Regions from separate parts of the Micromonospora sp. M42 genome, predicted to be linked through region 1. Evidence: riboswitches for the same ligand, from Rfam matches in the RefSeq annotation. Region 1 holds a riboswitch; the other holds the start of a gene.
The links. A riboswitch is a leader RNA that binds a small molecule or an ion and turns the genes downstream of it on or off. The one in region 1 is predicted to bind cobalamin.
Positions count from the first base shown of each region.

Region 1 (7,439 bases):
CCGATGCCATCACCCTCACCGGCCGACCACCGTCGGCGTCGCACCTGACCCTGTCGCAGATCATGGACCAGCACCACACCAACCTGATGGGCACGGTGCACGGCGGCCGGATCCTCAACCTGATCGACTCGGTCGCCGGGGTGGTCGCCGCCCGCCACTCCGACGGACCGGCCGTCACCGCCGCCATCGACGAGACGGCCTTCCTGCGCGCTGTCCGCGTCGGTGACGTGGTGCACGTGGACGCCCGGATCACCTGGGCCGGCCGCAGCTCGATGGAGGTGGCCGTGAAGGTCAGCGCGGACCGCTGGGACCGCGCGGTGCCGCCGGTGGACGTGGCGACCGCGCACCTGGTGATGGTGGCCGTGGACGACGAGGGCCAGCCCCGGCCGGTGCCGCCGCTGCTGCCCGGCACCGACGGTGACCGGCGGTGCTACCGGGAGGCGCAGATCCGGCGCGAACACCGGCTGGCGCTGCGCCGGGCGCTGCTCGACGGCGCCGAGGAGGGCTGAGGCGTGCTCGGACTGTCGGCGGCCACGCTCGCGGGATACCTGGCCGCGATCGTGGTGCTCATGCTCACCCCCGGGCCGGACATGATGTTCGTGCTCGCCAACGCCACCCGGTACGGCGCGCGGGCCGGGGCGGTGGCGGCGCTCGGGGTCGCGGCCGGGGAGGCGGTGCACGTCGCCGCCGTGGTGGCCGGACTCGCCACCGTGATCGCCGCGTCCCCGGTGCTGTTCACCGCGATCCGGTGGGCCGGTGCGGCGTACCTGATCGTGCTGGGCCTGCGGGCGCTGCGCGGCACGGGCCGGCCCGGCGTCGCGGCGGACGGGGCGGACGGCGGCGGCGCCGGGCGGGCGTTCCGGCGCGGGCTGCTCACGAACCTGCTCAACCCGAAGATGATCCTGTTCAGCGTGGCGTTCCTGCCGCAGTTCGTCCGGCCCGACGCGGGCCCGGTGGCGGCACAGCTGGTGCTGCTCGGCGCGCTGTTCGTCGCGGTGCAGCTCACCGTGGACCTGGCTCTCGGCGTGGGCGCCGGGCGGTTCGCCCGCCGCTGGGGCGACAGCCGCTGGTCGCGGCGGGTCGACCGGCTCTGCGCTGTCGCCTTCGTCGCGCTCGGTGTCCGGCTGGCCGCCGGCTGACGCTTGCTCGACTCCAGCTCGCCGAGATGGCGGCATCAGGAGGGCTCCGACCCCGCCACCTCGGCGAGCTGGTGAGGATCACGCTCCGGCGCCCGGGGCGGGGCGGCGGGCCGCTCGCGGTCCAGGTGCAGGCGCAGCAGCACCCAGCCCAGCGACACACCGCCGATGAACACGTACGCGGGCTGCGTGCCGAACGTGTCCCAGCAGGTGTGCAGCGTGACGGCGGCGGCGAAGGTGAGCAGGAACGCCGCCAGTCTCCGGCCGCCGGGCGCGGCGGCGAACGTGAACAACGCGGCGGCGGTCAGCCCGGTCCAGGCCAGGTGCGCGGCGGGCGCGGTGAGACCGCGAACCAGCAGCGTCCGCTCGACGGCGCCGAGGTTGCCCTCCGACCCGACGAACGCGGCGAACGCGTACCCCATGGTCTCCAGCGCGGCGAACCCGGCGCCGGAGGCCACGCCGATCACCAGGCCCTGCGCCGGTGACCGGTGCCGCCGCCACAGCAGCAGGATGCCGGCCGGCACGATCAGCTTCGCGGTCTCCTCGGCCAGGCCGACGAGCGCCATCGGCAGGACGCCGAGGCGGTGCAGCGTGCCGTACTCCAGCCAGCCGGCGGCGACCACGCCGACCACGCCGCCGAGAAGCGCGGCGACGCCGACGACGGAGCCGGGGACCGGGCGGCGGGCCGGCCGCCCCTGGGCGAAGGCCAGGAACGTGGCGGGCGCGACGCACGCGCCGAGCACGATCAGCGCCGGTACGAACGTGACGGTGCCGGTGCCGGACAGTGTCTCCAGCACCAGCAGGTGAAGCCCGACGCCGACGAGCAGGACCGCCACCCACGCCCAGCGGCGTCCGGTATTCCCCATACGCCGAGTATCGCGCCCGGCGGCGAGCGCCGGCATCGGGGGTAGGCACTGTGGACAGTGAGATCCATGCGACACGCCCGACACGACATCTGGTGTTGCCCAACCGCCCCCACCGCCATATATGGTGGTGCCGCAGCTGGTTCGGCCGAGCCCTCCGGGGCGGGGCCGAGGCAAGAGGGAACCCGGTGGAAATCCGGGACTGCCCCGCAGCGGTGAGTGGGAACGACAGCCGTCAACAGCACTGGGCCACCGGCCTGGGAAGCGACGGCCGGTAGGCGACCGGCGACCCCGGTCGGGCCCGCGAGTCCGAAGACCTGCCAGCGCGCCGTGCGCCTCCGCGTACGGCGGCCGGAGGTCGCGCGGGACGACCGACGCCAGCAGCCGGGCCGGCCGCGCCGTGCCCGTTGGCGTCTCCCGCCGTCTCCAGACGGTGACAGCGAGGAGAGGTCATGACTGTCGTGCAGGAAAGCCCGCCGGCCACCGGCGGCGGGTCCGAGGCCCGCCGGCCGGCGATGCGGGTACGCAAACGGGACGGCGACACCGAGCCGGTGGACGTCGGCAAGATCGTCCGGGCGGTCGAACGCTGGGTCGCCGACCTGGACGAGGTGGACCCGCTGCGGGTGGCCACCAAGACGATCAGCGGGCTCTACGACGGGGCGACCACCGCCGAGCTGGACCGGCTGTCGATCCAGACCGCGGCGGAGCTGATCGGCGAGGAGCCGCAGTACTCGAAGCTGGCGGCAAGGCTGCTGGCCGCGTACGTGGACAAGGAGGTCCGCGGTCAGGGCGTGGCGAGCTTCAGCCAGTCGATCGCGTACGCGCACGGGCTGGGGCTGATCGGCGACGAGACGGCCGCGTTCGTCGCCCGGCACGCCCGCAAGCTCGACGACGCCGTGGACCCGGACGGCGACAGGCGGTTCGAGTACTTCGGACTGCGTACCGTGGCCGACCGCTACCTGCTGCGGCACCCGCAGTCGCGGCTGGTGGTGGAGACGCCGCAGTACTGGCTGCTGCGGGTGGCCTGCGGGCTGTCCCGCACCCCGGGCGAGGCGGTCGGCTTCTACCGGCTGATGTCCAGCCTGGCCTATCTGCCCAGCTCCCCCACGCTGTTCAACTCCGGCACCCGGCACACCCAGATGTCGTCGTGCTTCCTGGTCGACTCGCCGCGCGACGAGCTGGACTCGATCTACGAGCGCTACCACCAGGTGGCGAAGCTGTCGAAGTTCTCCGGCGGTATCGGCATCGCCTGGTCGCGGGTGCGCGGCCGGGGCGCGCTGATCCGGGGCACGAACGGCCGGTCCAACGGCATCGTGCCGTTCCTCAAGACGCTCGACGCCGGGGTGGCCGCGGTCAACCAGGGCGGCCGGCGCAAGGGCGCGGCCTGCGTCTACCTGGAGCCGTGGCACCCGGACGTGGAGGAGTTCCTGGAGCTGCGGGACAACACCGGCGAGGAGTCCCGGCGTACGCACAACCTCAACCTGGCCAACTGGATCCCGGACGAGTTCATGCGCCGGGTCGAGGCCGACGGCGAGTGGTCGCTCGTCGATCCGTCGGACGCCCCGGAGCTGCCCGACCTGTACGGGGAGGCGTTCGACGCCGCGTACCGGGCGGCGGAGAAGAACGCGGTCCGCACGGTACGGGCCCGGGACCTGTACGGGCGGATGATGCGCACGCTCGCGCAGACCGGCAACGGCTGGATGACGTTCAAGGACGCCGCGAACCGGCTGTCCAACCAGACCGGTGAGCCGGGCAACGTGATCCACCTGTCCAACCTGTGCACCGAGATCCTGGAGGTGAACGACGACGCCGAGACGGCGGTGTGCAACCTCGGCTCGGTGAACCTCGGCGCCCACGTCACCGCCGACGGGGTGGACTGGGAGCGGCTGCGCGCCACGGTCCGCACCGCTGTGGTGTTCCTCGACCGGGTGATCGACATCAACTACTACCCGGCCGAGCAGGCGGCGGCGTCGAACCCGCGCTGGCGGCCGGTCGGGCTCGGCCTGATGGGGTTGCAGGACGCGTTCTTCACGCTGCGCCTGCCGTTCGACTCCCCCGAGGCGAAGGAGCTGTCCACCCGGGTGCAGGAGGAGATCCTGCTGACCGCGCTGGAGACCTCCGCCGGGCTGGCCGAGCAGTTCGGGCCGCATCCGGCGTACCCGCAGACCCGGGCCGCGAAGGGTGACCTGCACCCGGACCTGTGGGGCGCGGAGCCGGCGCAGGCCGGACGGTGGGCGGCGCTGCGCGAGCGGATCGCCGCAGGCGGGCTGCGCAACTCGCTGCTGGTGGCGATCGCACCGACCGCCACCATCGCCTCCATCGCCGGCTGCTACGAGTGCGTGGAGCCGCAGGTGTCCAACCTGTTCAAGCGCGAGACGATGTCCGGGGAGTTCCTCCAGGTCAACACGTACCTGGTGCGGGAGCTGAAGGCCCGCGGACTGTGGACGCCGCAGGTCCGCGACCGGATCAAGCGGGCCGAGGGCTCGGTGCAGGACATCACCGAGCTGCCCGCGCCGGTGCGGGAGCTGTTCCGCACCGCCTGGGAGCTGCCGCAGCGGGCGCTGATCGACCTGGCCGCCGCGCGGGCGCCGTTCGTCGACCAGTCCCAGTCGCTCAACCTGTTCCTGAGCGCGCCGACCATCGGCAAGCTGTCCTCGATGTACCTGTACGCCTGGAAGGCCGGGCTGAAGACCACCTACTACCTGCGTTCCCGTCCCGCCACCCGCATCCAGCAGGCCACCGTCGCCCCGGTGCCCGCCCCGGTGCCCGGCGTGGTCTCCGCCGTGAGCGACGACGAGGCGCTGGCCTGTTCCCTGGAGAACCCCGAGAGCTGCGAGGCATGCCAGTGACCACCACCGCACCGACCCGGCACATGCTGCTCGACCCCGGCATGGACCTGACCCTGCGGCCGATGCGCTACCCGCGCTTCTTCGACCGGTTCAAGGACGCGATCAGGAACACCTGGACGGTCGAGGAGGTGGACCTGCACTCGGACCTCGCCGACCTGGCGAAGCTGTCCCCCGCCGAACGGCACCTGGTGTCGCGGCTGGTGGCGTTCTTCGCCACCGGCGACACGATCGTCGCCAACAACCTGGTGCTCAACCTCTACCAGCACGTCAACTCGCCCGAGGGCCGGCTCTACCTGTCCCGGCAGCTGTTCGAGGAGGCGGTGCACGTCCAGTTCTACCTGAACCTGCTCGACACGTACGTGCCGGACGAGAAGGAACGGTTCGCCGCGTTCGCCGCGGTGGAGAACATCCCGTCGATCGCCCGCAAGGCCGAGTTCTGCTTCCGGTGGATCGACTCGATCTTCGAGCTGCGCGAGCTGCGGACCCGCGACGACCGGCGGGCGTTCCTGCTCAACCTGATCTGCTTCGCCGCGTGCATCGAGGGCCTGTTCTTCTACGGCGCGTTCGCCTACGTCTACTTCCTGCGGTCCCGGGGCCTGCTCAACGGGCTGGCCTCCGGCACCAACTGGGTGTTCCGGGACGAGTCCATGCACATGGCGTTCGCGTTCGACGTGGTGGAGACCGTACGCGCCGAGGAACCGGACCTGTTCGACGCCGAGATGGAGAAGCAGGTGAAGGAGATGCTGGCCGAGGCGGTGGAGTGCGAGGTGAGCTTCGCCGCGGACCTGCTGGGCCAGGGCGTGCCGGGGATGTCGCTGGCCGACATGCGCGAGTACCTCCAGCACGTGGCCGACCGGCGCCTGGCGGTGCTCGGCATCGCCCCGATGTACGGCAGCGCCAACCCGTTCGCGTTCATGGAGTTGCAGGACGTGCAGGAGCTGTCCAACTTCTTCGAGCGGCGGGTGTCGGCGTACCAGGTCGGGGTGACCGGCAGCGTCACGTTCGACGACGACTTCTGACCGCCGCCCCCGCCCCGGCCGTCACGGCCGGGGCGGGGCCGGGCTCTCGCCGGGCAGCGCCGCCGCCCGCACCCGCCCGATCAACGCCACCACGGCGAGCGCCAGCACGGCCACCACCACGAACGCGGTACGCAGGTCCAGCGCGCCGGCGAGCAGGCCGATCACCGGCGCCGCGAGCAGCGCGCCCGGCCACTGGCCCATCGCCACCACGGAGACGCCCTCGCCGGACGTGAGGCCCGGCTGCTCACCGGCGAAGCCGAGCACCGTCGGGGTCACGCACGCCAGGCCGAACCCGAGCAGTCCGAACCCGGCCATCACCGCCGCCGGATGGGGGTACGCCACCGGCAGCGCCACGCCGGCCGTCGCGACCAGCGCGGACAGCCGGACGAAGCGGATCCGCCCGACCCGGCCGGCCAGCCGGTCGCCGAACAGCCGGGCGACGGTCGCGGCCAGCGAGAGACAGGTGTACGTGGCCGCGGCGAGCACCGCCGTGGCGCCGGCCACCTCGGTCGCGTACAGCGCGCTCCACTGGGCGCCGGCCATCTCGATGAACGAGGCGAGGAAGGCGATCACCGCGAGCAGCAGCAGTTGCGGGGTGAACCGGTCACGCAGCCGGCGCCGCGCCTCGCCGTCCTTGGTCTCCTGGCGGGGCGTGTCGGGCAGCCAGCGGTGCGTGCCGATCAGCAGCGCGCCCAGCAGGACACTGGTGACGGCCATCTGCGCCGACGGCGACATCCCGATCGCCGCGGCCCCGGTGCCGCAGAGGCCGCCGACCAGCATGCCGATGCTGAAGCCCGCGTGGAACGTGGACAGGATGGGCCGCCCGTACCGCTTCTGCACCTCGACCGACTGGGCGTTCATCGGCGTGGCCAGCAGGTTCGCCGCGAAGCCCCAGACCGCGAGGCCGCCGACCAGCGCCACCACAGTGGTGGACGCGGCCAGCAGCGGCGCGTTGAGCAGGATCAGCGCGGCCCCGGCCAGCGCCAGCCGGCGGGTGTTGATCCGGCTGATCAGCACCGCCACCACGACCAGGGAGACCAGCTCCCCCGCGTTCGTGGCGATGTTCGCCAGGCCCCAGCCGGTGTTGCCGACCCCTACCGCGTCCCGCACCTCCGGCACGCGGGCCGACCACCCGCCGATGGCCAGGCCCATGATGACGAAGAGCAGCGCCACCGACCAGCGGGCCCGTACGGCCGAGCGGGGCACCGGCGGCGCGGGCTGCTCCGTCGTGTGCTGGTTCGTCGAGGTGTCCGTCATGGTCGTCGTACCTCTCTGGGATCGGTCCGTCGGAACTCCTACCCGATCGCGTGGTCGAGGAAGCACGCACCGTCAGGAAGGCGTACCCGTTCCGGTGTGGTGCCGGGGTCGGTGACGAGCGCCGAGACCACCGCGACGTAGTCGTCGATCAGCCCGCGTACCAGGTCGTCGCCGAAGACACCCCGGTTGCGGATCACCACGCCGCCGGCCCGGTCGTCGTCCACCACGACGATCGGTGAACCCCGCTTGACCCAGACGGGCAGACACTCGGGCGGCACGTCGGCGGCGACCACCGGCGGCGGGGTGCCGGGCGCG
Region 1 covers NZ_KK037233.1:493,965-501,403, reverse strand. The annotation lists gene MCBG_RS01850 (acyl-CoA thioesterase) at 1-509, shown strand, start outside; gene MCBG_RS01845 (LysE family translocator) at 513-1,139, shown strand; gene MCBG_RS01840 (PrsW family glutamic-type intramembrane protease) at 1,175-2,002, opposite strand; cobalamin riboswitch at 2,123-2,339, shown strand; gene MCBG_RS01835 (ribonucleoside-diphosphate reductase subunit alpha) at 2,452-4,848, shown strand; gene MCBG_RS01830 (ribonucleotide-diphosphate reductase subunit beta) at 4,839-5,867, shown strand; gene MCBG_RS01825 (MFS transporter) at 5,889-7,124, opposite strand; gene MCBG_RS01820 (condensation domain-containing protein) at 7,163-7,439, opposite strand, start outside.

Region 2 (7,439 bases), 2.0 Mb from region 1:
GGGTCTCCGCCAGGTACGCGGCCAGTCCTGCGATCCCGCCGAAGCCACCGACGCGGACCTGCCCCACCGGCAGCCGGGGACGCGCGACCCGCCCCGCCAGTGAGGTCACGACCACGGCACCGTCGTCGACGAGCGAGGCCGCCAGCGCGCGGGCCTCGCCCGTCCCACCGAGCACGAGAATCCTCACGCGTAGGGTCCGATCACCGGCGCCGCGGGAGCGCCCCGCTCGGCTAGGTTCAGCAGCGCGTCGACCTCCAGGTGTTTCTCCGCCAGGTCGGCGAGCAGATCCAGCCGGGCCTGCCGGGCCGGCTCTGCGCCCGCCGCCAGCGCCTGCACCCACTGAGCATGGCCGATCTCCGCCCCACCCGCACACGCCATCGAATTGTTCGCCATGTTCCGTGCCTTGAACGGAGCGACCCGAACACCGCGCCGTGCGAAGGCCCGGCACAACGCGGTCGTCACCCGGCTCTTGCCCGCGTCCGACGTCGTGCCCGCCACCATGAGCCGCCCGGTTCGGCGAGCCTGTCCTTCCACCGCCCCAGTATCGCCTGCTGTCCATCCGCCGGACCGCCGGGCTCGGCGTGGGCGAGGTCCAGCCCGGGCTGGTGTCCGACGCTGCCCACCACTTCGGCCATCAGCAACGTGACCTCATGGACGAGTTCGTCCATGCTCTGCCCTGTCTGTGACTGGACCAGGGCCAAGGGCGAGTTCGGCGAGCAGCATGAAACCCGGGTGCGCACGGTCTCGTCGCCGATGGCGCCCAGCAGTTCCTCGGCGCCGGCGAAGTCACCGCGGTGTCTGGCCGCAATGACTCCCGCCGCCTGCTGCGCCGCGAGGAACGCCGGCCCAGCGCCGGCCTCGGTCATCGTGCCAGGATAATCGGGTTGCCGGCGCGGGGCGCGTCGAACCGCCGGGTCACGTCCGACCAGTGAACCGGTGGCCGCGTCGAGCGCCGCGTGCAGCAAACGGTTTCGCGCCGTCGAGGAAACACCTGTGCACGAATACGCCCAGACGCGCGGCCATCTGCTCGGCGAGCTGGTGGATCGTGTCGTGGCCAGCGTGGTGGGTGACCGACCGGGCACCGGCAGCACGTGCCGGGTCATGACGGCGGCCGGAACTCAATGACGGTCCGCCCGTCGTGAACCCGCACGTCTGCGTCGACGCCGTACACGTCGGCGAGCAGCGCCGGGGTGAGCACCCGTGCGGGTGGTCCCGCGGCGACGACCCGGCCGTGGTGCAGTACGACGACGGTGTCGCAGAACATGACGGCCAGGTTGAGGTCGTGCAGCGCGGCGAGGGCGGTGACCTGCGATCGGCGGACCAGGTGCAGCAGCTGAAGCTGGTGGCCGATGTCGAGGTGGTTGGTGGGTTCGTCGAGCAGCAGCAGTTCCGGCTCCTGGGCCAGCGCGCGGGCGAGCTGGACGCGCTGGCGTTCCCCACCGGACAGGGTCTGCCACTTACGGTCGGCGAACCCGGCCAGGTCGACCCGGCCCAGTGCCTCGACCGCGGCGGCATGGTCGCAGCCGGTGTCGGACCAGCGGGTCCGGCGGTGCGGGATGCGGCCGAGCAGGACCACGTCGCGGACGGTCAGGTCGAGGTCGGTCTCGGCGTGCTGGGCCAGCAACGCGATGCGCCGGGCCAGGGCAAGGCGCCGCAGCCGAGTCACGTCGTCGCCTGCGAGTGTGATGTTGCCGGTATCCGGGCGCACCAGGGCGGCGACGGCCCGCAGCAGGGTGGTCTTGCCGGAGCCGTTCGGGCCGAGCAGCCCGACCAGGCTGCCCGCCGGGACGGTGCCGGTGACGTGGTCGAGGATGCGGGCGGCGGGCACCGCCCACGAGACGTCGGAGATCTGAAGCATCAGCCGCGTACCTCCCGGCGGCGCAGGATCAGGAAGAACGCCGGCACCCCGACCAGTGCCGTCAGCACCCCGACCGGCAGCTCACGCGGTTCGAAGACGGTGCGGGCGGCGGTGTCGACCCAGGTCAGGAAGATGGCGCCGGCGAGCACGGCGACCGGTAGCAGCCGCCGGTGGTCCGGTCCGGTGATCAGGCGGGCGGCGTGTGGGAGGATCAGCCCGACGAACCCGATCGCGCCGCTGACCGCGACCAGCACGGCGGTCAGCAGGGCGGTGCCGACCAGCAGCAGCCACCGCAGCCGGTTCACCTCGACGCCGAGGCTCGCGGCGGCCTCCTCACCGAAGGCGAAGGCGTTGAGGGTACGGGCGTGCCAGCCGACCACCGCCAGCACCACGACCAGCACCGGTACCGCCCAGCCCAGGGCCGTCCAGTCGGCGCGGGCCATCGACCCGGACAGCCAGAACGTGATGCTCTGCGTGGCGTGCGGGTCGGCCACCCAGATGATCACGAAAGAGGTCAGTGCCGCGCACAGTTGTCCCACCGCGACCCCGGTCAGCACCACGCGCGTCGGCGACAATGCCCCGAACCTCCCGGCCAGGCCCACGACCAGCAGGAACGCGACAAGGGCACCGAGGAAGGCGCCGCCGGTCAGCGCGGCTACGCCACTACCGATGCCGGCCACGACCACCAGGACCGCGCCCAGCGACGCCCCTGAGGAGACCCCGAGCAGGTACGGGTCCGCCAGGGGATTGCGGGTGACGGTCTGCATGACCGCACCGGCCGCGGCCAGGCCCGCCCCCACCGTGGCGGCGCCGAGAACCCGGGGCAAACGTAGGTCCCAGACGATGTGGTCGCGCAGCAGCGGCACGTCCGAGTTCGCGAGTCCCAGGTGGCCGGCGACGACCGTCCACACCGTCCCGACAGTCAGGTCGGCCGGGCCGATGGTGACCGCGACGGCCACCGACAGCACCAGACCGGCGACCAGAGCCAGCACGAGCGCGGCCAGGCCGACCGCCCGCACCGGGCGGTGGGTGCGCACCGGGGCGGGCCGGGTGGTGACGGCGGTCAGCTCGGGGCCCCGGACGGCAGCGCGGCGATGCCCTGGGCGAGGGCTTCGACGCCGAGGACGTTGCGGACACCGGCCGTGGTTGACGAGAACGGGATCACCACGTACCACTGCTGTTTGACCGCGGGCAGGTCCTTGAGGGTGCGGTGCCCGGCGAGGAAGGTCTTCTTCTGCGCGGCGGGATCCCAGCTCGCGTCGACGAGCACGATGACCTCGGGGTTGCGGTCGGTGACGGTCTCCCAGCTTGTGTCGCCCCAGCTGCCGGTGAGGTCGGCGAAGGCGTTGGTGACCCCGGCCGCCGACATGATCATGTTGGGGGCGCCGCAGCAGGCGCCGACGCTCGGGGCGTCGCTGCCGCCGTCCCACCACATGACCTTCACGTTGCGGGCGGTGCCTGCGGCCGTGGCGATGCGGCCCTCGTGGTCGGCGATCAGCTTCTCGCCGCGGTCGCTCACCCCGAAGATCACCGCGAGCTCGCGGATCTCGGTGAACACGTCGCCGATGGCGAGCTTCGCCTGCCGGGTCTGCGCCGGGCACCCGGCAGGGGAGATGTAGGTGCCGACGCCGAGTTTCTGCCAGTCGGCGCGGTCACCGACCCCCTCGTCACCGAACGCGCTGTTGTACGACGCGTACACGAAATCGGGTTCAGCCTCGAGCAGCTTCTCCTTGGTCGGGTACTCCTTGGCCAGCACCGGGATCTTCGCGTAGGCGTCCGCGTAGGCGGGCAGGATCGCGTCGTCGAGGTAGGCCGTGCCGATCATCCGATCTTGCAGGCCCAGGGCCAGCATGATCTCCGTGGCGGCCTGGTTCATGGTGACGACCCGCATCGGTGGCGCCGCGATGGTCACCGGGGTGCCGCAGTTGGTCACCGCGACCGGTCCAGCGGACACCGCCGGTGGTGCGGCAGCAGGCTTGGCATCGGCGCCGCAGCCGGTGAGCAGCACAGTGGACAGCAACAACGGCGCGGCAACGCGCCAGGGCATGGGGAACCGCACAGCGGGACCGCCTTCCAACACCTCGTGGACGGGGACGAACGTGCCGTGGCCGGTCTCCTGGCTGACGGGACAAGCAACCGCCGGCCGGCCTTCCCAGGCATCTCTGCCCAGTGACCTCGCGAAACGACGAGGGCCGACGGTCTCCCGATCACAGTGGCGAGGGCCGCGCCGGCATCACACCGGCTTCCCGAACACCACGGCGTCCCCACCATAACGGCCCGCGCTCGCCGCGGATCCGGTCCGGGCACCCGCTGTGGGAAATCCGACGCGCCGGACCGGCCTCGGCGTGGCTGTCGGCCCGCAACCCATCCGGCTCCTTTCTCGTGCGCGGTGGCTGGGCGAGGGCACGTGATCGACAGTGAGCGCCGTGGCTGAGGCTGAGCAGCAATACGTGAGCGCAGGTGCGAGGCCACGTCCGCCGGCGACCGGCTCCTCGGTCGTGGGCATGAGGCCGGCGATGCAGACGTCGAAGAGCTCGACGAGCGAGCACGGTACTTCGCGATCTGGATCGCCATCCGACCTGCGTTGCCGACGGCGCCGAGGACAAGGACGCGCTGGCCCGCGGTGAAGTTGATGCGGCGCGTCAGCGCGATCCAGGATGACATCGCCCGGGTTCATGGCGGTGGCGATCCGCACCGGGTCCACGCCGTCGGGTAGAACCACGCTGCGCGAGGGTCGATCAGGGTGCGTTCGGCGAAGGTTCCAAGGGGCGTATCGTGCAGGACCACGCAGCGGACGTTGCCCTTCTCGCCGCGTACCACGCCGTCCACGCCGGGGACGAGCGGGAAGATGTTGTTGCTGGTCCCCGGCGATCGGCATCTGGGCGGCGACCAGTGCGCTGGGCTTCGCCGCCGGGCCGCCGATCGGCGGACTCGTCCTGGCTCACCTGCCCTGGGGTGCGATCTTCCTGGTGAACGTCCCGATCGTGGTGATCTGCCTGCTCGCCGGCCGGATACTGGTCCCGGAATCGCGGGACCCGACCGGTGGGCGTCTCGACCTGGGCGGGGCGACGCTGTCCACCGCCGGCCTGACCGCGATCGTCTCCCCGGGTTCCGCCCACGTCCCCGCCGGTCAGGTGGCCAGGCGCAGGTGACGCCGCTGCCGCAGCCGCACCGCGACAGCCCGCCACGACCAGCAACGTGAGCGCGGCAGCGAAGGCCAGCCCGTCGGTCAGGCCTGCCTCCAGCTCGCGCAACGTGGTGGAGCGGTAGGTGGACGGCGAGCGACGCCGGTCCCGATCCGGGCCGGCGTCGCTCGCCGTCGGGCTCAGAGTGTGGTTTCGCTGGTGAGGCCGAAGTAGTCGTGCCATTTGGTGCTGGGGGCGAATGTGGTGCCGGTGGAGAGTGCGACGTAGATGTCGTTGGTGGTGCCTTTGGTGAAGACGATGAGGTCGTCTTTGCCGTCGCCGTTGGCGTCGGCGAGGTAGGGGAACTCGCCGGTTAGGCAGAAGAAGTCGTGCCACTTGATCGTGGTTCCGGCGAAGGTGGTGCCGGTGGAGGTGGCGGCGTAGACGTCGGCGTCGGTGTTGCAGGTGAAGGTGACGATGTCGTCGCGGCCGTCGCCGTTGATGTCGCCCACCCGGGGCTGCTCGGCGCCGACGGCGAACAGGTCGTGCCATTTCTGCGGTGCCCCGAAGCCGTTGCCGGTGGACAGGGCGACGATGACGTCGGCAGCGGTGGCGGGGCCTTGGGTGAAGGTGATGAGGTCGTCGCGGCCGTCGCCGTTGACGTCGCCGAGGGCGGGGAACTCCCCGGCGATGGAGAAGTAGTCGTGCCATTTCACGGCGGTGCCGGTGAAGGAGGTGCCGGTGGACAGGGCGACGTAGACGTCGGCGTCGGTGTCGTGGGTGAAGGTGATGAGGTCGTCGCGGCCGTCGCCGTTGACGTCGCCGACGGCGGGGACTTCGGTGCCGGGGGCGAACCAGTCGTGCCATTTCGCGGATGCGGCGAAGGATGTGCCGGTGGACAGGGCGACGTGGACGTCGGCGGTGGTGCCGTGGGTGAACACGATGGCGTCGTCGCGTCCGTCGCCGTTGACGTCTCCGGTCAGGGGGGTCTCTCCGGACAGGGCGAACCAGTCGTGCCACTTCACCGACGTGCCCGCGAACGACGAACCCGTCGACGTGGCCACATACGCGTCGGCCAGCGCACCGTGGGTGAACGCGACCACGTCATCCCGGCCGTCACCGGTGAAATCCGTCGGCGAACCACCGAAATAGCGGGCGGTCGGGCCCCCGCCACCCTGGTTCACCAGCGAGAGGTAGTAGTTCCAGTTCCAGTTCGGTCCCGGGTCGGTGTGGTCGTTGCCCGGGATCTCGTTGTGCCCCTTGATGCCGGTGCGGTTCTTCGGGATGCCGTACTTGTCGCACAGGTAACGGGTAAGCGCGGCCGAGGAACGGTACATCGCGTCGGTGAACCAGGCCGGGTTGTCGACGTACCCCTCGTGCTCGATGCCGACGCCGTACGCGTTGCCCGACCGGGCGTGGTAAGCGGTGTCGCCCTCGCGGACCATCTGAGTGATCTCGCCGGTGCTGGACTTCACCACGTAGTGGGCGCTGACCCCGGCCGACGGGTTCTGGAACCAGCTGATCGTACCGGCGTACGACCCCTGGGTGACATGGAGAATCACAGTGGTGATCCGGCGGGGCCGCCCCACGCCGTAGTTCGCTCCGTTGGCAGCCACCCACCGCGCCGGCGGGTACTCGGGCACGGCGGCGGCGAGCGTACGGGACGCGGTGCCGGCGGGCGCCACGGCGGCGTAGCGACCCCGCTCTGGCTCGACCCGGTGCGCCCGGACCGGCACCGCGCCCGGGATGCCCTGCTGCACCAGCTCGTAGATCCCGTCCGCGTACAGGCGTGCGGTGGCGTCGTCGGCCGCGTCGCCGTACCGCGCCACCACCGGGTACCAGGCGGTCACCCGGTCCCGATCCCGCGCGGTCAGCCCCTCGGCGTCGGCCAGCTCGCGCAGCACGGCCGCACCGCCGCGGATGTTCGCCGGCGTGGCGGTCTTCAGGCGCGCGACCGGCTCGCCGGTCAACTTCGCTGCCCGTTCCAGGCTGTGCTGGGCGGGGTTGCTGACCAGGTGCATCACCCCGTAGCCGTTCGCCTGGCTCGGCTTGCCGCCGTGCGCGTCGAGGCGGGACTCGCCGTAGCCGACCGCGACCAGGACGTCCCGAGGTACGTCGTACTCCTGCGCCGCCCGCACGAACGCGGCGTCCAGCGCGGTCCGGCCCGGCGGCGTCGCGGACACCGGCGCGGGCTGCACCGCGATCCCGCCGGCGAGCGCCGCGGCCAGCAGGGCGACGCCGGTGCGTCGCCGTCTCCGTCGTGTTCCGGCCACGGGGGCCTCCCATCCTGGTGTCACAGCGTCACCTCACCGGTGAGCCCGAAGTAGTCGTGCCACTTGCTGCTGGCACCGAAGGTGGTGCCGGTGGACAGGGCGACGTAGACGTCGTTCGTGGCGCCCTTGGTGAAGACGATGAGGTCGTCCTTGCCGTCGCCGTTCGCGTCGCCCAGGTAGGGG
Region 2 covers NZ_KK037233.1:2,452,014-2,459,452, forward strand. The annotation lists gene MCBG_RS11080 (cobalt-precorrin-6A reductase) at 1-175, opposite strand, end outside; partial or broken gene MCBG_RS33915 (cobyric acid synthase CobQ) at 307-501, opposite strand; gene MCBG_RS33920 (hypothetical protein) at 459-866, opposite strand; gene MCBG_RS11095 (ABC transporter ATP-binding protein) at 1,100-1,858, opposite strand; gene MCBG_RS11100 (FecCD family ABC transporter permease) at 1,858-2,877, opposite strand; gene MCBG_RS11105 (ABC transporter substrate-binding protein) at 2,922-3,905, opposite strand; cobalamin riboswitch at 3,947-4,131, opposite strand; partial or broken gene MCBG_RS31690 (MFS transporter) at 4,720-4,959, shown strand; gene MCBG_RS11115 (N-acetylmuramoyl-L-alanine amidase) at 5,184-7,256, opposite strand; gene MCBG_RS11120 (FG-GAP repeat domain-containing protein) at 7,277-7,439, opposite strand, start outside.
Region 2: another riboswitch for cobalamin. It lies ahead of MCBG_RS11105 (ABC transporter substrate-binding protein); the one in region 1 lies ahead of MCBG_RS01835 (ribonucleoside-diphosphate reductase subunit alpha).